DNA from 3 places in the Stenotrophomonas sp. YJH_SMC_138 genome. Region 1 is predicted to be linked to each of the others. Evidence: predicted binding sites of a transcription regulator. Region 1 holds the regulator's gene; each other region holds the start of a gene.

What was found. Region 1 encodes FliA, which starts transcription of late flagellar genes. Its sites were predicted from a motif close to TAAAGTTTNNCNNNCNNNGGCCGATAA; they were not measured.
Region 2: AC5P7I_RS00655 (methyl-accepting chemotaxis protein) is a predicted target of FliA. The motif match lies at 2,158-2,184, and genes of this name have one in related genera.
Region 3: AC5P7I_RS03905 (methyl-accepting chemotaxis protein) is a predicted target of FliA. The motif match lies at 1,628-1,654, and genes of this name have one in related genera.

What each region holds. Positions count from the first base shown of each region.
Region 1 is NZ_JCAFTB010000014.1:26,681-33,665, forward strand. Features, by position in the region: gene flhF (flagellar biosynthesis GTPase FlhF) at 1-814, shown strand, start outside; gene AC5P7I_RS20650 (MinD/ParA family ATP-binding protein) at 801-1,688, shown strand; gene AC5P7I_RS20655 (RNA polymerase sigma factor FliA) at 1,685-2,431, shown strand; gene cheY (chemotaxis response regulator CheY) at 2,489-2,881, shown strand; gene AC5P7I_RS20665 (protein phosphatase CheZ) at 2,881-3,486, shown strand; gene AC5P7I_RS20670 (chemotaxis protein CheA) at 3,489-5,333, shown strand; gene AC5P7I_RS20675 (flagellar motor protein) at 5,424-6,164, shown strand; gene motD (flagellar motor protein MotD) at 6,166-6,985, shown strand, end outside.
Region 2 is NZ_JCAFTB010000001.1:137,851-144,835, forward strand. Features, by position in the region: gene AC5P7I_RS00655 (methyl-accepting chemotaxis protein) at 5-2,128, opposite strand; gene AC5P7I_RS00660 (L,D-transpeptidase family protein) at 2,362-3,324, shown strand; gene AC5P7I_RS00665 (M23 family metallopeptidase) at 3,329-4,006, shown strand; gene AC5P7I_RS00670 (hypothetical protein) at 3,936-4,598, opposite strand; gene AC5P7I_RS00675 (adenylosuccinate synthase) at 4,715-6,007, opposite strand; gene AC5P7I_RS00680 (DUF2065 domain-containing protein) at 6,519-6,704, opposite strand; gene hflC (protease modulator HflC) at 6,772-6,985, opposite strand, start outside.
Region 3 is NZ_JCAFTB010000001.1:884,454-891,438, reverse strand. Features, by position in the region: gene AC5P7I_RS03920 (transporter substrate-binding domain-containing protein) at 1-121, opposite strand, end outside; gene AC5P7I_RS03915 (VOC family protein) at 204-566, shown strand; gene AC5P7I_RS03910 (arylamine N-acetyltransferase family protein) at 640-1,479, opposite strand; gene AC5P7I_RS03905 (methyl-accepting chemotaxis protein) at 1,683-4,220, shown strand; gene AC5P7I_RS03900 (PepSY domain-containing protein) at 4,313-6,835, opposite strand.

The DNA.
Region 1 (6,985 bases):
TGGCAGCCCGGTGCGCGCCACCGCGCTGGACCTGATGGACGAGTACGGTTTCGACGCCGGGCTGGCCCGCGACGTGGCCATGCAGATCCCGCTGGAAACCGAAGCCCATCGTGGCCGCGGCCTGATGCTGGGGCTGATCTCGCGCAAGCTGCCGATCGCCCCGGTCGACCCGCTGGAGGAAGGCGGCGTGATCGCGCTGGTCGGCCCGACCGGCGCCGGCAAGACCACCACCATCGCCAAGCTGGCCTCGCGCTTCGCCGAGAAGCACGCCCCGCGTGACGTCGCCCTGGTCACCACCGACACCACCCGCATCGGCGCCCGTGAACAGCTGTATGGCTACGGCCGCCAGCTCGGCATCGCCGTGCACGAGGCCAACAGCGGCACCGACCTGGACCAGCTGCTGGAACGCTTGAAGGACTACAAGCTGGTGCTGATCGATACCGCCGGCCTGGGCCCGCGCGACCGTGCCCTGGCCGCCCAGCTGCAGTGGCTGCGCGCCGCGCGCCAGGTGCGCACCCTGCTGGTGCTGCCGGCCAACACCAGCTTCGGCGACATGGACGAGGTGGTGCGCCGCTTCGGTGCGGCCAACCTGCAGGGCCTGGTGCTGAGCAAGCTGGACGAGACCGGCCGCTTCGGCAACGCCCTGTCGGTGGCCGTGGACCACGCCCTGCCGATCACCTGGGTGACCGATGGCCAGGACGTCCCGGAGGACCTGCACCGGGCCAGTGCAGCCAATCTTGTACTTCGCCTTGAAGATTTGCGCCGAGCGGCCGATATGCCCTGCAACCCGGAGTTGAACCATGCCGTCGCGTGAGTACGCCAAGCTGACCAAGACCTTCCCGCTGTCGGCCACTCGCAGCGAGCCGCTCGGCCCTGTGCGCACCATCGCGGTGACCGGCGGCAAGGGCGGCGTGGGCAAGACGAATGTGTCCGCCAACCTGGCGGTGGCGCTGGCCGGCATGGGCAAGCGCACGCTGCTGCTGGACGCCGACCTCGGCCTGGCCAACATCGACGTGATCCTGGGCTTGAACCCCACCTTTACGCTGGCCGACCTGGTGGCCGGCCGCTGCTCGCTGGACGACGTCATCGTCGAAGGCCCGAACGGCGTGCTGGTGGTCCCGGCCGCTTCCGGCCGCCGGCACATGGCCGAGCTTGCCCCGGCCGAGCATGTCGGCCTGGTCAACGTGTTCTCCGAACTGGAACGCGAGCTGGACATCATGGTGGTCGATACCGCCGCCGGCATCACCGACGGCGTGCTGACCTTCTGCCAGGCCGCGCAGGACACCGTGGTGGTGGTCTGTGACGAACCGGCCTCGATCACCGACGCCTACGCACTGATCAAGGTGCTGTCGCGCGAGCGCGGCGTGGACCGCGTCCAGGTGGTGGCCAACATGGTGCGCGACCCGAACGAGGGCCGCGTGCTGTACGAGAAGCTGACCCGCGTCTGCGAGAAGTTCCTCGCCGATGTCTCGCTGAACTACCTGGGCTGCGTGCCGCAGGATGACTGGCTGCGCCTGTCGGTGCAGCGCCAGCAGCCGGTGGTGAAGGCCTATCCGTCCAGCCCGTCGGCGCTGGCGATCACCGAGATCGCACGCCGCACCGCGCGCTGGCAGGCACCGACCGAACCGCGCGGTGGCGTCGAGTTCTTCCTCGAACGCATCCTCAAGCAGCGTGGGGTGGCCGCATGAAAGGCGCAGCCCACCAGTACAGGGAAGTCCAGCGCTCGGCGGCCAACGAGGTCATCGCCCAGCATTCGGACCTGGTGCGACGCATCGCCCACCACCTGGCCGCGCGCCTGCCGGCCAGCGTCGAAGTCGATGATCTGATCCAGGCCGGCATGATGGGCCTGATCGAAGCCTCGCGCAGCTACGACGCCGACCAGGGCGCCTCGTTCGAGACCTATGCCTCGATCCGCATCCGCGGCTCGATGATCGACGAGATCCGCCGTGGCGACTGGGTGCCGCGCTCGGTGCACCGCCGTGCACGCGACGCCGCCGCCACCATCCGCCGCCTGGAACAGAGCACGGGCCGTGCCGCCAGCGCCACCGAAGTGGCCGCCGCGATGGAGATGCCGCTGCCCGAGTACCTGAGGCTGATGGAAGACGCCGCACGTGGACAGGTGCTGAGCCTGGAGTCGCGCATCGAAGACCAGGGCGAACTGGATACCGTCGCCCAGGGCGGCCCGACCCCGCAGCAGGTGCTGGAGCGCGGCGAGTTCGGTCGCGAGCTGGGCAAGGCCATCGGCCACCTGCCCGAGCGCGAACAGCTGGTGCTCTCGCTCTACTACGAGCAGGAGCTGAACCTGAAGGAGATCGGCGCGGTGCTCGGCGTGAGCGAGTCGCGGGTCTGCCAGATCCATGGCCAGGCCGTGCTGCGCCTGCGCGGCCGCCTGAAGATTTTCGAGGCCGTCGACGCCGGCCTGGAAGAATGAACATCCCCGAGGCGACTGCCCCCGGCCGCCCGGAATGAACAACAAAGGAACTCTGCTTTGAACAAGAACATGCGCATCCTCATCGTCGACGATTTCTCGACCATGCGTCGAATCGTCAAGAACCTGCTGGGCGATCTGGGCTTCACCAACACCGCCGAAGCCGAGGACGGGCATGCCGCGCTGTCGCTGCTTCAGAGCCAGCCCTTCGATTTCGTCGTCACCGACTGGAACATGCCGGTGATGACCGGCATCGAACTGCTCAAGGCGATCCGTGCCGACGCCAAGCTGATGACCCTGCCGGTGCTGATGGTCACCGCCGAAGCCAAGCGCGAGCAGATCATCGAAGCGGCCCAGAACGGCGTGAACGGCTACATCATCAAGCCCTTCACCGCGCAGACGCTGGAAGAGAAGCTGGGCAAGATCTTCGAACGCCTGGCGGCCAGCGCCTGATGGATACCACGGTCGACAAGAACGCCCTCGCCCTGCGCCTGCAGGAAGCCCTGGATGCCCTGGAGTCCGGTGACGAAGCCGCCTGGCGGCAACGCATCGACGGACTGGTCGCGCTGCGCACGCAGCCGATGATGAGCGGCCTCTCGCGGCTGGCCCGCGAGCTGGGGCAGGCCCTGGGCGAACTGCCGACCGTGCCCAGCGAGGCCGGCGAACTGGACGATGCGTGCGCACGCCTGGACCACGTGGTGGCGATGACCGAACAGGCTACCCACCGCACCCTGGACCTGGCCGAGGAATGCCGCAGCCTGACCGAGCAGCTGCGCGCCGAAGGCCTGCAGCCAGGCCAGGACGTGCAGCTCGAGCGCATCCGCCACAACCTGACCGAGATCGCCCTGACCCAGAGCTACCAGGACCTGACCGGGCAGATCATCCGTCGCGTGGTCGGCATCGTCCGCCGCGTGCATGAAGGCTTCGGCGCGCTCGGCCTGCCGCCGGAACAGCATCGCACCGACCCGGAACTGGCCGGGCCGGCACTGAAGGGACTGGACCGCCACGCGGTCTCGCAGAACGACGCCGACGACCTGTTGTCGGATCTGGGGCTGTAAGCATGAGCGCGGTATCCGACGACATCACTGCCGATTTCATCATCGAGGCACAGGAAATCCTGGATCGCCTCGGCGAACAGCTGGTGTCGCTGGAGCAGGCACCGCAGGACACCGAACAGCTCAACGCGGTGTTCCGGGGCTACCACACGCTCAAGGGCGGCGCGGGTTTCCTCGGTGTCACCGCCATGGTCGAGCTGTGCCACGCCGCTGAAGAAGCGCTGGGCGCTGCACGTGCCGGCCAGGCCGTGCTGCAGGCCCATCACTTCGACGCCGCCCAGCAATCGCTGGACTACCTGCAGTCGATGCTCGATGCCGTGTCTTCCGGCACCGAGCCGGGCTATGCACCGCCGGACCTGATCGCCCAGTTCGACGTGCATGGAGGTGCAGCAGCGCCTGCCGCCGCTGCCGCCGCACCGGCGGCCGGTGCCGGCGACCTGATCACCGACGACGAGTTCGAGGCGCTGCTCGACCAGCTGCACGGTGGCAACGCACCGACTGCGGTGGCGCCGGCAAAGAAGGCCGACGACGGCCTGATCAGCGAAGATGAGTTCGAAGCCCTGCTCGACCAGCTGCACGGTGGCGCCGCACCCGGCGCCAGGCCCGCGGCTGCGGTGGCGCCGGCACCGATCGCCGCCCCGCGCCCGGCCACCGCACCGGCACCGGTGGCCAAGCCGGCCGCCAAGCCGCTGGCCGAAGCCGAACACACCGTGCGCGTGGACACCAAGCGCCTGGATGCGATCGTCAACCTGATCGGCGAACTGGTGCTGTCGCGCAACCGGCTCAAGACCCTGCGTGCGCGCCTGCGCGACGAGGAGCTGGACCGCGCCGTGTCCACCCTGGACATCGCCACCGCGCGCCTGCAGTCGGCGGTGATGCGCACCCGCATGCAGCCGGTGGGCAAGGTATTCTCGCGCTTCCCCAAGGTCGCCCGCGACGTCGCCCGCTCGCTGAAGAAGGAAGTGGACCTGGAGCTGATCGGCGCCGAGACCGAGCTCGACCGCAACCTGGTCGAAGCGCTGGCCGACCCGCTGGTGCACCTGGTCCGCAACGCCATCGACCATGGCGTGGAAATGCCCGACCTGCGCGAAGCGCAGGGCAAGCCGCGGATGGGCCATGTGCGGTTGTCGGCGCAGCAGGAAGGTGACTACGTCAGCATCGAGGTGCAGGACGATGGCGCCGGCATCGATCCGGAAAAGCTGCGCGCGAAAGCACGCGAGAAGGGCCTGATCGATCCGGAAGCCGCCGCCCGCCTGAGCAGCGAGGAGTGCCTGCACCTGGTGTTCCTGCCCGGCTTCTCGACCAAGCAGCAGGTCACGGATATTTCCGGGCGCGGCGTCGGCATGGACGTGGTGCAGTCGCGCATCCGCGAACTCAGCGGGCAGATCCAGATCCAGTCGGAGCTGGGCCGCGGCAGCCGCTTCCTGATCCGCGTGCCGCTGACCCTGGCGATCCTGCCGACCCTGCTGGTGCAGGCCGGCGAGGACGTCTATGCGCTGCCGCTGGCGCGCGTGATGGAGGTACTGCACGCGCCGCCCACCTCGCTGGGCTGGTTCGATGGCCGTGGCGTGCTCGACCGCCGTTCGCACACGCTGCCACTGGTCGATCTGCGGCAGTGGCTGGATGTGACGCCGGCCGCATCGACCCTGCTGACCATCGTGGTGCTGCAGGCCGGCGAAGCGCGCTTCGGCCTGGTCGTGGACCAAGTCCGTGGGCGCGAGGAAGTGGTCATCAAACCACTGCCGAAGGCCCTGCGCGGCCTGCGCGGTTACGCCGGTGCAACCTTGATCGGCGATGGTCGCATGGCGCTGATCCTGGATGTGGATGGCCTGCGCAGCCCGCACGACTGACCCGCTTGCTGAACCCGTAAAACCGTGAAGTCGCACCAGTAGCCCGTACCGGTGTCTCAAGTCCCATTCATACAAGCCGATACCGGATCCATGGATAGACTCAGCCTCATTGGACTCTTTCTCGCCCTGGCCTCGCTGGTCGGTGGCAGCATCCTCAAGGGCGCCGGCCTGGCGTCGTTGTGGTCGCCTGCGGCGTTCGTGATCGTCATCGTCGGCACCGTTGCCGCGATCCTGCTGCACACCTCGCCGGCGGTGTTCAAGCATGCGTTCAAGATCGTGCGCTGGGTCGTGCGCCCGCCGCACAGCGATCGCCGCGAACTGATCCAGCAGATCGTCGAGTGGAGCAACATCGCCCGCCGCCAGGGCCTGCTCGGCCTGGAATCGCAGGTGGAAGCGCAGCAGGACCCGTTCCTGCGCAAGGGCCTGCAGCTGCTGGTGGACGGTGTCGAGCCCGAATCGATGCGGCACATGCTGGAAATCGAACTGGGCAGCCAGGAACACCAGGACCAGGCCGGCGCCAAGGTGTTCGAAGCGATGGGCATCTACGCACCGACGCTCGGCATCATCGGCGCCGTGCTGGGCCTGATCGCGGTGATGAAGAACCTGGCCGACCCGAGCAAGCTCGGCCACGGCATCGCTGCGGCGTTCACCGCCACGATCTACGGCATCGCCTCGGCCAACCTGCTGTTCCTGCCGATCGCCGCCAAGCTCAAGAGCGTGATCTCGCACAACACGCGCGACCGCGAAATGGTCATCGAAGGCCTGATCTCGATCGCCCAGGGCGAGAACCCGCGCAACATCGAAACCAACCTCTCCGGCTTCCTGCACTGACATGGCCCGCCGCAAGCACCACGAAGAGCACGCCAACCACGAAGCATGGGCGATCCCCTATGCCGACCTGATGACGCTGCTGCTCGCCTTCTTCGTGGTCATGTACGCGATCTCGTCGGTGAACGAGGGCAAGTACCGGATCATGGCCGACGCGCTCACCGATGCCTTCGGTGGCGCGCCGCGCACGATCAATCCGGTGCAGGTGGGCAACAAGCAGGTGCAGGGTGGCGGCTGGGACAGCCCGTCGGTGATCAAGTCCGGCACCAAGATCGGACCGTCCGCGCCGGCGCCCTCGCACGACCCGACGCTGCTGCCGTCGATGGCCTCGCAGATGCGCATGCCGGTGTCGGTGCACAACCAGGAGCAGATCGCCCGTGCCGAGCGCCAGCTCAACACGATTGCCGACCGGCTCACCGCCGCCCTGGCGCCGCTGATCGACCGCGGCATGATCAGCGTGCGCCGCACGGAACTGTGGATCGAGGTCGAGATCAACAGCGACATCCTGTTCCCCACCGGCTCGGCCGCACTGGACGTACATGCACGGCAGACCCTGGCCAGCCTGGCCGAGGTGCTGCGCGACGTGCCCAACAGCGTGCGCGTGGAAGGCCACACCGACAACGTGCCGATCGCCACCGCCACCTTCCCGTCGAACTGGGAGCTGTCGGCCGGACGCGCCGCCAGCGTGGTGCATCTGTTCGCCGACCAGGGCGTGCAGCCGTCGCGGCTGGCGATGGTCGGCTATGGCCAGTTCCGCCCGCGCGAAGAGAACGACAGCGCACAGGGCCGCAACCGCAACCGCCGGGTGATGGTCATCATCCTGG
Region 2 (6,985 bases), on a different contig from region 1:
CTGCTCAGGCTGCACGGCGCGGCACGGCCGAAGCCCCTGCGCCTTCCACCTTGAATACCGCCACCGACGTGGTCAACGCATGTGCCTGCTCCTCCAACGCGCGGCTCGCCGCGGTGGCTTCTTCCACCAGGGCCGCGTTCTGCTGGGTCACCTGGTCCATCTGCACCACCACCTGGTTGACCTGCTCGATGCCGGCGGCCTGTTCCTTGCTGGCCGCTGCGATGTCGCTCATCAGCTGGGTGGTGCGCGAACTGGCCTGGGCCACGCGTGCGATCGCTGCTTCCGATTCAACGGTCACCGCCAGGCCACTCTTCACCTTGGCAGCGGCGTCTTCGATCAGCTCCTTGATTTCCTTGGCCGCGACGCCGGCGCGCTGCGCGAGCGTGCGTACTTCGCTGGCGACCACGGCAAAACCACGGCCCTGCTCGCCCGCGCGCGCGGCTTCCACCGCAGCGTTCAGCGCCAGGATGTTGGTCTGGAACGCGATGCCGTCGATAACGGTGGAGATTTCCGAGATGCGTGCCGAGGACTGATCGATCTCACCCATCACCGAGGCCATCTGCGCCATCGCCTGCTCGGTCTCGCGTACGGCGGCACCGGCGGCATGCGCTTCGCTGTCGGCCTGACGCGCCAGCTCGGCGTTCTGGCGCACGGTGGAGGTCAGCTCCTCCATCGACGCGGCAGCTTCCTCCAGGTTGGCCGCCTGCTGCTCCGTGCGGCGCGACAGGTCGTTGTTGCCGGCGGCCAGTTCCTGGGCCGCGTTGTTGATGCTGTCGGCAGCCACCTGGATGCCCCGCACAATGCCCGTCAGCTGCGCGGTGGTGGTATTGGCGTCGTCGCGCATGCGCGCGAACACGCCGTCGTACTCACCGTCCATGCGTGCGGTCAGGTCACCGTGCGAGATCGCGCGCAGCACGTCGGAAACATCGGCAATGCTGGCCTGGGAACTGGCCATCATGCCGTTGAGGTGTTCGACCATCGCCTTGAACTGATACTGGAACGCAGCAGCATCGCCACGCATGCTGAAGTCGCCGGCGCGAGCCGCCTGGGCCAGTTCATCGATCTGCGCGTTGATCGCCATCAGGCTCTGCTTTACCGCGGCCAGAGTGCGGGTCAGCGTGCCCTTCTCGCCCGGGTAGTCCGGCAGGTCACGGCTGAGGTCGCCGATCGCGTAACGCTGCATCACTTCGGCCATCAGCAGCTCCACCTGCACGTGCGATTCGACCAGGCTGTTGGTGGCCTGCACCATGCGGCCGAAATCACCGGGGAAGGCACTGTCGTCCATGCGATAGCGGATCGCACCCGCTTCGTGCTGCTCAGCCATCTGCAGCTGTGCGCCGATCGCCGCCTGCACGCTCTGCCGCACGCTGGCCATCGCCTCGCCCAGCTGGGTCAGCTCATCCCGGCCACCGAGGCGGAACTCCTGGTCCAGCTGGCCCTTGGACAGCCGCTCGGCCAGGTTCACCGCGCGCGCCAGCGGGCCGGTCAGGCTGCGGCCGATCATCACCGAGGCGCCGATGCCGGCAAGCAGCGCGACGCCGCCCAGCACCAGCAGCTGCAGCAGGCTGCGTTCGCCCAGGCGGATCGCTTCGGCGGCAGCTTCACGGCTTTCCTTCTCCTCGAAGTCCACGCCATCGGACAGCGCCTTGTTCCAGCCGTTGGCCGCTTCCTGCACCGCGCCCAGGGTCAGCGCCACGGCGCCGGGATAATCGCCCTGCTCCATCAGTTCGCTGGTCTGCTTGTTGAGCGGGCGCGCAACGGCACGCTTGGCCGCGATGGTTTCCGCGATGGTCTTGCCCTGGGCATCGCTGGGCAGCGCCTGGTAGGCGGTCCAGCTGGCCTCATAGCGCTTGACCAGGTCGGCGATGCGCTTCTCGTCGCTGCCGCGGTCTTCGCCCTGACGGATCAGCATTTCGCGGCGCACGACCATCATCTGGTTGTTGGCATCGAGCATCTGCGACAGCAGGCGCACCTTGGCCACGCTGACGTCGACCACCTGCTGCATCGCGCGCTTCTGCACGACACTGGCAGTGGCGCCGGTGGCCACCACGGCGGCGACCAGCAGCAGCAACAGGCCAAAGCCCAGCCCAAGACGCCAGGCAACCCTGACGTTCCTCAAGTAGTTCATGGGGGTATCCAATACGGGGGGATGTGGCCTTATCGGCGGCACGGCAGGCAATCTTGATCGCCCTCCATCGGTGGCTTCGGCCACGGTTCACCTTGGTGAGTCCCCGTCCCAGCGGCACCTGCCGCTGGCAATCGGCCGCAATGACATGCCTGCTCATGCGGGCATCAGATCCCTTTCACGGCGGCTCGGCGCTGTCTGCGGGCAAGGTGGCGGCGTACCTGCTGGAGATCCCAATGCCCTCATCTGTGTCCCGATCCACCCTGCTCGCACTCTCGCTGCTGGCGTCGCCGGCCTTCGCGCAGGTGCCGCCGCCCAACCTGCCCGCCCCCATTGCCGAGAAGGCCGACCCGGACACCGCAGTGCGCTCCGCACTGCATGCCCAAGTGCTGCTGGATCGCGCGAATTTCTCGCCTGGCCAGATCGATGGCGAAGTGGGCAGCAACCAGCGACGCGCGGTGGCGGGCTTCCAGGCCGCGCATGGGCTGACCGTGACGGGTGAGCTGGACGACGCCACCTGGAAGGCTCTGCAGGCTGATACGGTGGGGCCGCTGGCCAGCTACACGCTGACTGCCGAGGATGTCGCCGGCCCGTTCCAGCCCATACCGAAAGGACCTGCCGCACAGGCCAAACTGAAATCGCTGGGTTTCAGCAGTGTGGAAGAAGCCCTGGGCGAGCGCTTCCACGCCTCGCCGGAGTTGCTGAAGGTGCTCAATCCCGGCGTGGATCTGACCAAGGCTGGCAGCCGCATCCAAGTGCCCAACATCGCACCAGCGGCATTGCCGAAGGCGGCGAAGATCGTGGTCGACAAATCCGACTCCACCCTGCAGTTGCTGGATGCGCAGGGCAAGCTGATCGCGCAGGTGCCGGTGTCGTCGGGCAGCCAGCACGACCCGTTGCCGATCGGCGAATGGAAGATCCTGGGCGTGTATCGCGACCCGCCGTTCCACTACAACCCGAAGTTGTTCTGGGATGCGCGCAAGGGCGAAAAGAAGGCGACGCTGCCGCCGGGCCCGAACAACCCGGTCGGCCGGGTCTGGATCGACCTGTCCAAGCCGCACTACGGCCTGCATGGCACACCCGAACCCAGCCACGTGGGCAAGACCGAATCGCATGGCTGCGTACGCATGACCAACTGGGATGCGGTGCGTGTGGCCGACGCAGTGGATACTTCGGTGCCCGTGGTGATGCAGGAGTAAGCCCATGCGTCTTTCGCAGCTGATCGTATTGGGCGTACTGCTGGGACTGGGGGCAGGTTGGTGGCTGCGTCGCGATGGGAGTGAGCCGGTAGCCGCCTCGCTGCCGGCAGCGCCATCGGCGGTGTCCGCCGCGCCGGTGGTCGAACCAGCGCCACGCGCAACGGCCCCACCCGCCACCACCGCGCCGCCGGCCGCGCAGGCTGCGGATGCACCGTCCGGCCTGCTGCTGCCGGTGCAGGGCATCCTGGCCTCGCAGCTGCGCGATACCTTCACCGATGCACGCAGCGAAGGCCGCGTGCACGATGCCATCGACATCATGGCCGATGCAGGTACTCCCGTACTCGCGGTGGCTGATGGCACGGTGGAAAAACTGTTCGACAGCAAACGCGGCGGGCTGACTATCTACCAGTTCGAGCCCAGCGGACGCTGGTGCTACTACTACGCGCACCTGCAGCGCTATGCCGATGGCCTGGCCGAGAAACAGGCGATCAAGCGCGGGGATGTGATCGGCTACGTCGGCAGCACCGGCAATGCCAGCGCCGAGGCCCCGCACCTGCACTTCGAAGTGCATGTCTTGGGGCCGGAGAAGCAGTGGTGGAAGGGAGAGTCGATCAATCCCTATCCCTTGCTGAAGTCGGCGGCACCGATGCCCGGCGCTGCTGGCGCCGCAACGCCACAGTGAAGACAGTCAACGCAGCCCCCGGAATCAGCAGGAACAGCGCCGCCATCTTCCAGAAAAAGAACGGCCACAGCCAGAGGTAGTCCAGGTCGGTCAGCTTCAGCAGACCCAGCGGCGGCTGCAGCTCGATGTCTGCAGTGCGTCCCGCCAGCGCCGGATCCACCTCCAGCACGGTTACCCGCAGCCATGAGCGGCCGCGTGGCAATGCGTCGCCGCGACCGTAACCAAAGTAGGAGGCCATGAGGCCGCTGGACTCAACCGATACCAGCGCGCGGTCGATGCCCTGCCCGGCCACTCCCCAACGCTCCCCTGCGCGGAAGTCTCCATGTTCGGTGGGAGTCTCGATGCGCAGCAGCACTTCAGGGTCAGCCTCTGTACCGTCCGCGGCATAGCGCAGGCGCAGCCGAAGCTGGTCATCGATGAGGCGGTAGACGGTGATCTGGGCGGTTGCGCCAGGGCGCAGCACCAGCGGCACCGTCTGCGTGCGCGAAGCCAGGGCATTGGCGGCTGCACCCAACACAAGTACCAGGCCGGCCATGCACCACAGGCTCCACGACACCCACAGGGTGACCCGCACTACCGTCCCGCCTTTCACGCTGACATCCTGGTCATCGCGTCGCTTCCCCGCTGGCCTGGCCACACAGTAACGAAAAAGCCCCGCGTGCGCGGGGCTTTTCCTGTCACCAACGCCGGGCATGGCCCGGCGCCACCTCAGGCGAACGGATCCTGCAGGACCATGGTGTGGTCGCGGTCCGGGCCGGTGGAGACGATGCTGATCGGGCAGCCGGCCAGCTCTTCCAGCGAACGCAGGTAGGCGCGTGCGGCCGGCGGCAGATCGTCCCACTGGGTGATGCCGTGGGTGTTCTCGCTCCAGCCCGGGAACTCCAGGTACACCGGGGTGCATTCTTCCCAGCCCTGCGCGTCCAGCGGCGCGTACTCGGTGCGCTTACCGTTGTATTCGTAGGCGATGCAGACCTTCAGCTTTTCCATGCCATCGAGCACGTCCAGCTTGGTGATGCACAGGCCGCTGATGCCGTTGATGGCCACGGCGCGCTTCAGCGCGACGATGTCCATCCAGCCACAACGACGCGGACGGCCGGTCGACGCACCGTACTCGGCGCCGCGGTCACGAATGCCCTGGCCGACTTCGTCGTCCAGCTCGGTCGGGAACGGGCCACCGCCTACGCGGGTGGCGTAGGCCTTGGCGATGCCCAGCACGTAGTCGATCGAATCAGCGCCGACGCCGGAACCGGCCAGCGCACCACCGACGGTGGTGTTGGAGCTGGTGACGTACGGGTAGGTGCCGTGGTCGATGTCCAGCAGCGCGCCCTGCGCACCTTCGAACAGCACGCGCTTACCCTGCTTGCGCAGGTCGTGCAGGATGCCGGCCACGTCGGACTTCATCGGCTGCACGTATTCGCCGAAGGCCAGTGCTTCGTCGAAGGTCTTCTGGAAGTCGATCGCATCGGTGTTCAGATACTTGGTCAGCACGAAGTTGTGGTAATCCAGCGCGGTGCGCAGCAGTTCTTCCAGCTGCTTCGGGTAATGCAGGTCGGCGATGCGGATGCCGCGACGCGCCACCTTGTCTTCGTAGGCCGGGCCGATGCCACGGCCGGTGGTGCCGATCGCCTTGCCACCGGCTGCGCGCTCGCGCGCCTGGTCCAGGGCGATGTGGTACGGCATGATCAGCGGCGCGGCCGGGGAGATCTTCAGGCGCGAACGCACTTCCACGCCGGAGGCTTCCAGCTCGGCGATTTCCTTCTGCAGCGCGGCCGGCGAGATCACCACGCCGTTGCCGATCAGGCACAGCGCATCGTCACGCAGGATGCCCGACGGGATCAGGTGCAGGACGGTCTTCTTACCGTTGATGACCAGGGTGTGGCCGGCATTGTGGCCGCCCTGGAAGCGCACGACGGCGCCGATTTCCTCAGTGAGCAGATCGACGATCTTGCCCTTGCCTTCATCGCCCCACTGGGCACCCAACACTACGACAGACTGACCCATGACGGGCTCCTCGGTTTGTTGCGGCCATCGGGGCCGCGGACGGGTAAACCGTGGCGGGGCTGGCCAGCACCTGGAGGGCGGCTCCAAACGGGGAGCGGCCGGCGATGGAGGGCCCAGACACGGAAAAAGCCGAACGGGGAGGCCCGTCCGGCTTTTGTGCATTATCCGGGTTTCCGGGGTCCGCTGCCACCTTTCCGACGGACGGCTTCACCGGCCGGTCAGCCGCCCCGCCCGGTCGTGCCGGCCGCTGGCCGGCAATGCCAACCAAGGTTGGCAGCTACCAGAGCCTGGCCACGCAGGTGCAGGCCGGTCAGCCGCCCCGCCCGGTCGTGCCGGCCGCTGGCCGGCAATGCCAACCAGGGTTGGCATCTACCAGAGCCTGGCCACGCAGGTGCAGGTCGGTCAGCTGCCCCACCCGGTAGTGCCGGCCGCTGGCCGGCAATGCCAACCAAGGTTGGCAGCTACCAAGGCCAGGCCACGCACGTAGTCGCAGGCGGCCGCGCCGGGGCGTCTAGTGCCGCACCCACCACAGCAGGCTCAGGCCGGCCAGCAGCACCAGTCCGCCGAAGCTGCGCAGGGCCGGGCTGGGCAGGTCCAGCAGGCGTTCGGCCATGCGCTTCCAGGCGAACGGCGCGACGAACAGGAACAGGCCTTCCAGCACCGCGACCAGGCAGACGGCGGCGAACAGATCTTTCATCGGGAACTCCGGAAAAAGCACGGGGCCCGGCAGTTGGCCGGGCCCCGTGGGGTAATGCCCTGCGACCTCAGCGGTCGTTCTTCAGGTACTGCAGGAACGGGTCGTTCTTGTCGAGCACGATCACGCCATTGCCGTCGGTCATGGAGCCACGGTAGGCCTCCAGGCTGCGGTAGAAGGCGTAGAACGACGGATCAGCCGAGCCGGCCTTGCCGTAGATGCGGGCCGCCTCGGCATCGCCTTCACCGCGCAGGCGCTGTGCATCACGCTCGGCCTCGGCGATC
Region 3 (6,985 bases), on a different contig from region 1:
CCAGTGACGGCCCGCGCGGTGAGCGCGCGTCCCCCTGCGCCAGTACTGGATTGCCCAGGTTGATGGCCACGCGCAGGAAGCCCAGCGGTGCCAGCGCACCACGATGATCGGCCAGGGACATGCAGGACTCCGCGGGGAAAGGGCGGTCCAGCATGCCAGTACGGACCTGCAAGGCAGTGTCAGCATCCGGTTATCCTGCGGACATGAACCCCATCCTGCACGTCGAGATACCGGTCACTGACCTGGGCCGGGCCATCACGTTCTACCAGCACTGGCTGCAGGTGGCGGTGGACGAACCGATCCTGCTGCACGACTGCAGGATGGCCTACCTGCCGTTTGCCGATGAGGCCACCGGTGCCAGCATGGCGCTGGTGCGGGGGCCGACTATCTGCCCTCCGTCCACGGTGCGCGCATCTACATCGGGGTTGATGACCTGGATGCCAGCCTCGAGCGTGCGCTGCAGGCCGGGGCCGAGCTGCGCTTCGGCCCGGCCGATGCCGGTGACTGGCGCGTGGCCGAGATCGCCGACAGCGAAGGCAATCGCATTGCGCTGCAGGCGCGCGTGATTCTGTAGGGCCGAGCCCATGCTCGGCTGAGCTGGAGCGGCTGGGCCAACAGCAGCCGAGCATGGGCTCGGCTCTACAAGGGCGCGGCGCGTGAGCGCTGCAGCCAGTCGTTGATCGCCGGGTCCAGCCGTGGGTCGTCCGGCAGCTGCATGCCGAAGCGCTGCTGCAACACCTCGCGCACGTCGCCCACATCGCGCAGCGGCCGCTTGTCCGGTGCCTGGCCGGGACGGTACTCGGTGTAGTTGCCACTGCCGATGGTGCGTCGCCAGTCCGGCCCGGTCAGGGATGCGCGCAGCTGGCCGGGGAAACTGGAATCGGGATGGGTGCACACGTACCAGTTGCCCACGACGTTGTCGATCGGTGCCGGCGCGTGCAGGTCGAAGCGATACATTGCCCGCCAGCCATCGCCGGACTCGGCGGACAGCACGAAATCCCCCTCGCCGGGCAGGCGCTGCAACAGGAAGCGCTCGTGGGGCGTGGCCTGCGGCTGCGGATCATGCAGCCGCAGCGGCACGGTCGGGGTCAGGCTGCCGAAACCGGCATCCACCAGCCAGTCATCGCCGTCCACCTGCACGCGCAGCAGCAGGTGGGTGCGTGCGGTCAGTTCGCCGTCCTGGGCGGCCAGCAGCACGCGCGCGCTCAACGGCTGTGCATCGAAGCCCAGCGCCTGCAGCAGTGCCAGCAGGCCGCCGTTGAGTTCGAAGCAGTAGCCGCCACGACGGTCGTCGAGCAGCTTGCGCTGCACGCTGTCCAGGTCGATCGGTACTGCATCGCGCAGCAGGCAGCTGAGGGTTTCGAACGGAAGCAGTGCGTTGTGGCGCTGCTGCAGCAGGGTCAGGCCCGCCAGCGTCAGCGGTGGCGGTGCATCCAGCTTCAGGCGTTGCAGGTAGCGGGGGACATCGAGCGTCGTCATGCGCGCGCCGGGCGGGGGAGGGAGATCTACTGTGCTCTCCCAACCGGGGTTGAGGTCAAGCATTGCGCGGGTGTCATCCCCCCGTCGCCTGTGCCGGGTACAAAGGCCGCGTCCGCCAGCAATCGGTGGGAGTGAACCAGGAGCGCCCTAAAGTTGCGCCATTTCCCGCCGATACAGGTGCGTCCTTCCGCCTGGAGCCTGTCATGTCGGCCGTCGTCCCCCACCTCCGGTCCCTGCGCATGCGGCTTGCCGCACTGCGCTCGGCGTCCCCCGGCCTGCTGCTGTGGCTGCAGCCGCATCGGCTCAGTGTGGCCAGCAAGCTCAAGGCGACCCTGTGGGTCTGTGGGCTGGGCCTGATCGCGATCGCCGCCGTCTACGCCTGGACCGGCCATGCCAGCACGCAGGCGGCGCGCAGCCAGGCCAGCTACCAGCACGGCAGCGATCTGGCCGCGAGCGTGGCCACGCAGGTGGCCGAGGCGCGTCGTCTGCAGACCCAGTATGCACGTAGTTTCGACGATGCCGACCGCGCGCAGCTGCTGGCGACGCAGAAGGCGCTCCAGGCCGATCTTCAGGCGCTGCGCGCGATGCCGATGGATCCCGGCCGGCGCGAGGCGCTGCAGGCACTGACCGAAGCCGCCGGCGCGTTCTCGCAGGGTGTGGCCGCCCTGTTCGAACGCGTCGATGAGATGGGTCGTGGCGATGCCGGCCTCGCCGCGCAATTGCAGCAGGCCGCCGACGCCCTGCAGGCGCAGGTGGATGCGTTGCAGCGGCCTTCGTTGGCGTTGTCCCTGCAGAAGATGCGCCGCCAGGAGGCACTGCTGCTGCTCGATGGCGACTCCACCCATGCCGACCGTGCGAGCGAAGAAAAGCTGCCGTTCGATCTCGCACTGGTGGGCCTGCCGACCGATGCGCAGGATGCCCTTCGTAACGGCATGGAGGCCTATCAGGCCGCATTGCTGGGCTATACCGCCGCCCGCGTGGGCCTGGATGTAGAGGCGCAATCGCTGCTGGATACCGCCGCCGGCGTGGCGCCGGCGCTGGCCGCCTTCCAGCAGGCCCAGGTGGCGGCGCTGGCCAAGGCACAGGCGCGCCAGCAGGCCGGCGCACGCACCATGAGCGTGCTGTTCGCGGTGACCCTGCTGCTGGTCGCCGGTGTGTTGATCACCAGCCTGGTGCTGGTGCGGCGTGCGGTGCGCCAGCCGATCCAGGACACCCTGCGCTTCGCCAGCGACATCGCCGACGACCGACTCGACACCACCCTGCGCGTCTACAACGCCAACGATGAAATCGGCCAGCTGGCGCAGCGCCTGGTCGACATGCAGCAGCGCCTGCGCGCGCGCATCGAGACCGAGCGTGCCGTGGCGCGCGGCAACACCCGTGTGCGGCAGGCATTGGACAGTGCGCAGACCGGGCTGATGGTGATCGATGCCGAGGGCCAGGTGGCCTACGTCAATCCGGCACTGCTGCAGCAACTCGAGCGCGAGGCCGAAGATCTGGTGGGCAGCGATGCCGTGCGCCTGCATCCGGCGCTGGCCAGCCTGGCCGGCGCGCGCCAGCGCGAGGAGCGCGAGATCGGCCATGCCGGCGTGCGCTACCAGCTGATTGCCAACCCCATCATCGACGAAGGGCAGTTCCTCGGCGTAGCGGTGGAATGGCGCAGTCGTGCGCTGGAGACGCTGCTGGAAACCGAGGTCGCTGCCCTGGTCGATGCTGCAGCACGCGGCGACCTGCATGGCCGTATCGTGCTGGAGGGCAAGCAGGGCTTCGTGCGCACCTTGTCGACCAGCATCAACCGCCTGCTGGCCACCTTTGAAACCAACCTTGGTGACCTGCAGGCACTGCTGGCTGCGCTGGCCCGCGGCGACCTCAGCGTGCGCATGGAGGGGGACCTGCAGGGCGTGTTCGCGCGCATGCGCGACGATGCCAATGCCACCGTCGCGCAGCTGGGCCGCATCGTCACCCGCATCCAGCAGGCCACCTCCAGCCTGGATACCGGCGTTGGCGAGATCGTCGCCGGCCATCACGATCTGTCGCGGCGCACCGAGCAGCAGGCCGCCAACCTGGAAGAGACCGCGGCGTCGATGCAGGAGCTGACCGATACCGTCGGCCGCAACGCCGATGCCGCAGGCCGCGCCGATGCACTGGTGCAGGGCGCGGCGGCGGTGGCCCAGCGGGGTGGCGAGGCGGTCGGCCAGGTGGTCGCGACCATGCATGGCATCAGCGAAGCCTCGCGACGGATCGGCGACATCACCCAGTTGATCGACGGCATCGCCTTCCAGACCAACATCCTTGCCCTCAATGCGGCGGTGGAAGCGGCGCGTGCCGGCGAGCAGGGCCGCAGCTTCGCCGTGGTGGCCGCCGAAGTGCGCCTGCTGGCGCAGCGCAGTGCCGAGGCGGCCAAGCAGATCAAGGGGCTGATCGAGGATTCGGTGGCGCGTGTCGGCCAGGGCAACCAGCAGGCCGCGCAGGCCGGCACCACGATGGGCGAGATCGTCGGCAGCGTGCAGCAGCTGGCCGAGCTGCTGGCAGGTATCCGCAGTGCGTCGCAGGACCAGCATGCGGGCATCGCTCAGGTGAACCAGACCATCGTGCAGATGGAAGCCAGCACCCAGCGCAACGCCAGCCTGGTGGAAGAGGCGGGGGCCTCGACTGCGCAGATGCAGGCGCAGGTGCGTGCCTTGGCAGAAGCCGTGGGCGCGTTCCGCTTGCAGTCGATGCCGCAGGCGCGCGCGGCGGCCTAGTCAGCCGAGCGTGGGCTCGGCGCTACATCGGCTGCACGAACACTGTAGAGCCGAGCCCATGCTCGGCTCACACCAGCGTTCGGCGGCAGGAATCAATACACGTCGCGGCGGTAGCGCCCGTTTTCCAGCAGCGTTTCCACCGCTTCATCACCCAGCGCGGTTCGCAGCACCTGGTCCACACCTTCGGCCATGCCCTGCAACGACCCACAGACATGGATCACCGCACCACGCTGCATCCAGTCGCGCAGCGCATCGACGGCCGCACGCAGGCGATCCTGCACGTAACCACCCTCGCCATCGCGCGAGAACGCCAGGTCCACCCGCGTGAGATGGCCATTGGCCTGCCAGGCTTCGATCTGGTCGGCGAACAGGAAGTCGTGTGCGCGCTGGCGTTCACCGAACAGCAGCCAGTGCCCGTGCTCGCCTGCGTGGGCAGCTTCGCGCAACAGGCTGCGCAGCCCGGCGATGCCGGTGCCGTTGCCGATCAGCACCATCGGCGCGCCGCTGACGCGATGGAATCCGGGGTTGCGATGCACGCGGGCGACGATGCCGGCACCGATCGGTGCATGCAACGACAGCCAGCCCGAGCCCAACCCGGCGCGACCGGAGGCGTCATGCACCAGCCGCACCACCAGCTCCACCACGCCATCATCCGTGCAGGAGGCGATCGAATACTCGCGGCTGGGCAGCAGCGGCAGCCCGGCAAGCCACAGGCAGGCATCCTGCACCGCCAGCGCGGCATCGGCCTCGGGCAGCTCGCGTTCACTGGCCAGCGCCAGCAGCGTGCGCGGATGGCCATCGACCAGCAGGGGCTGCAGCGGATCCAGACCGTGGCCCTTCAGCACGGCACCGGCATGCCGCGCGTTGTGGCGGGGTGCGATGTGCAGGATGTCACCCGCCTGCCACTGCACGTCGGCCGGTGCGGCAAGACGGATACGCCAGATGGCTCCGCCGACGCTGCCCGGGTTGAGGTGGTCGCGGCCGAGCAGGCGCCACTCATGCATCTGCGTAGCCGCAGGCAGCACGCTGTCATCGGTGACGATGCCGGTGAGCGTACCCAGCTGCTGCTGCCATTGGCGCAATGCCGGCACCGAAGCGGCATCGACATCGATGCGCTCGAACAGCGGGCGCGCGCCGTTGCCGATCAGCCAGCCATCGAACTGGCGGCCGAAGCCGCAGTAATGCGGGTACTGGCGGTCGCCCAGCGCGAGCAGGCCGAACTGCAGGCGCGACAGGTCCAGGCGTTGTGCGAGCAGCAGCCGCGCCGCGCGGCGCGTGGCATCCGGTGGCTCGCCGTCGCCGAACGTGCTCAGCACGAGCAGCGCCTGGGAGGTGGTCTGCAGCGTCGCGGCATCGACGCGGGCCAGCGACTGCACCTGCACCGCATGACCGGACGCCTGCAGCTGCGCGGCCGCACGCCACGCCAGTTGTTCGCCCAGTCCGCTCTGGCTGGCATGCACCACCAGCCACGGCGGACCACGGCCATCGGTGGTCGTGGCCGGCAGCGCGCGGCGCAGCCCTCGCGGTGCACGCTGGCTGCGGCGGCGGTCCAGGTACAGCATCCAGCCGGTGATGAAGAACAGGCTCATGCCCAGGCTGCTGAGCATCACCACCACGCGCCCGGGCACACCGAAGTAGCTGCCCGAATGCAGCGCGAACACGCTGGTGGCCAGCTGTCCGCCCGCGCCCTGGCGTGCGTACGGGCGGGCATCGAGAACCGCGCCGCTGGCCGGATCGAGCTGCAGCAGGTCATGCGCACGGTCGTGGTGGCCGCCGCGCTGCGACGGATCACCGGCCATCACCCGCACGTTCAGCGCCTGCCCCGGCTTCTCCGGCAGGCGCAGGTCGATGAAGCCGGTGCGCACGCCGGGTAGCGCGTACAGCGTGGCCTCGATGCGATGGACGTCCAGTGCCGCGTCGGCGGCAACCGTGTGCTTTGCCGCCGGCGCCACACCGAGCAGCGTGTTGGCCGCGTTGCGGTACCAGTCGAACGACCACCACAGGCCGGTCAGCGCACTCATCAGGTAGATCAGCAGCACCCAGGTGCCGACCACCGAGTGCAGGCTCCACAGGAAGCCTCGGCCGCTGCGCGTCCACTCCACCGCCAGCCAGCTGCGCCAGTGCCACCAGCGTCGTGGCCAGCGCAGGTAGAGACCGGACAGGGTGAAGAACAGCAGCGCGATTGCACAGCTGCCGGTGATCCACTTGCCGCGCTCACCGGCAGCGAGGTGGCGATGCAGGTCCTCGACGACGTCGAAGAATGCCTGCCCGCGCAGGGCGCTGAAGCGCTCGCCGCTGTACGGATCGAAGTACACCCAGTGTTCCTTGCCGCCGGCAAAGCGCGCGACCGACGGCCGCTGTCCGGTGGCATCCACGCGCAGGCGTTGCAGGGGACGCTCGCTGCCAGCCTGCAGCAACGGCACCAGTTCGCTGAGTGCAAGGGGATGCTGGCCGTCCGCATGGTGCTCGGCGATCTCAGCGAAGCCAGGATTGGCCGCGCGCAGCAGCTCGTCCTCGAAGGACAGCATGGCGCCGCTGAGGCCCATCAGGGCCAGGACGGCACCGGCGGTAATGCCCAGCAGCCAATGCAGTTGGAACAGGACGTTCTTGAACATCGAAGGAGAGGGGCCCGGGAGGCTGCCGCCCGCATCCTGCGCAACAGCAAATGAGAATTAGTCGCGGAATTCTCCGTGGCGCCCTGCCTGCGGTCAAGCAGGGGTTGCCGGCCGGGCTGCGCCCGGCACCCGCGGTAGTGCCGGCCGCTG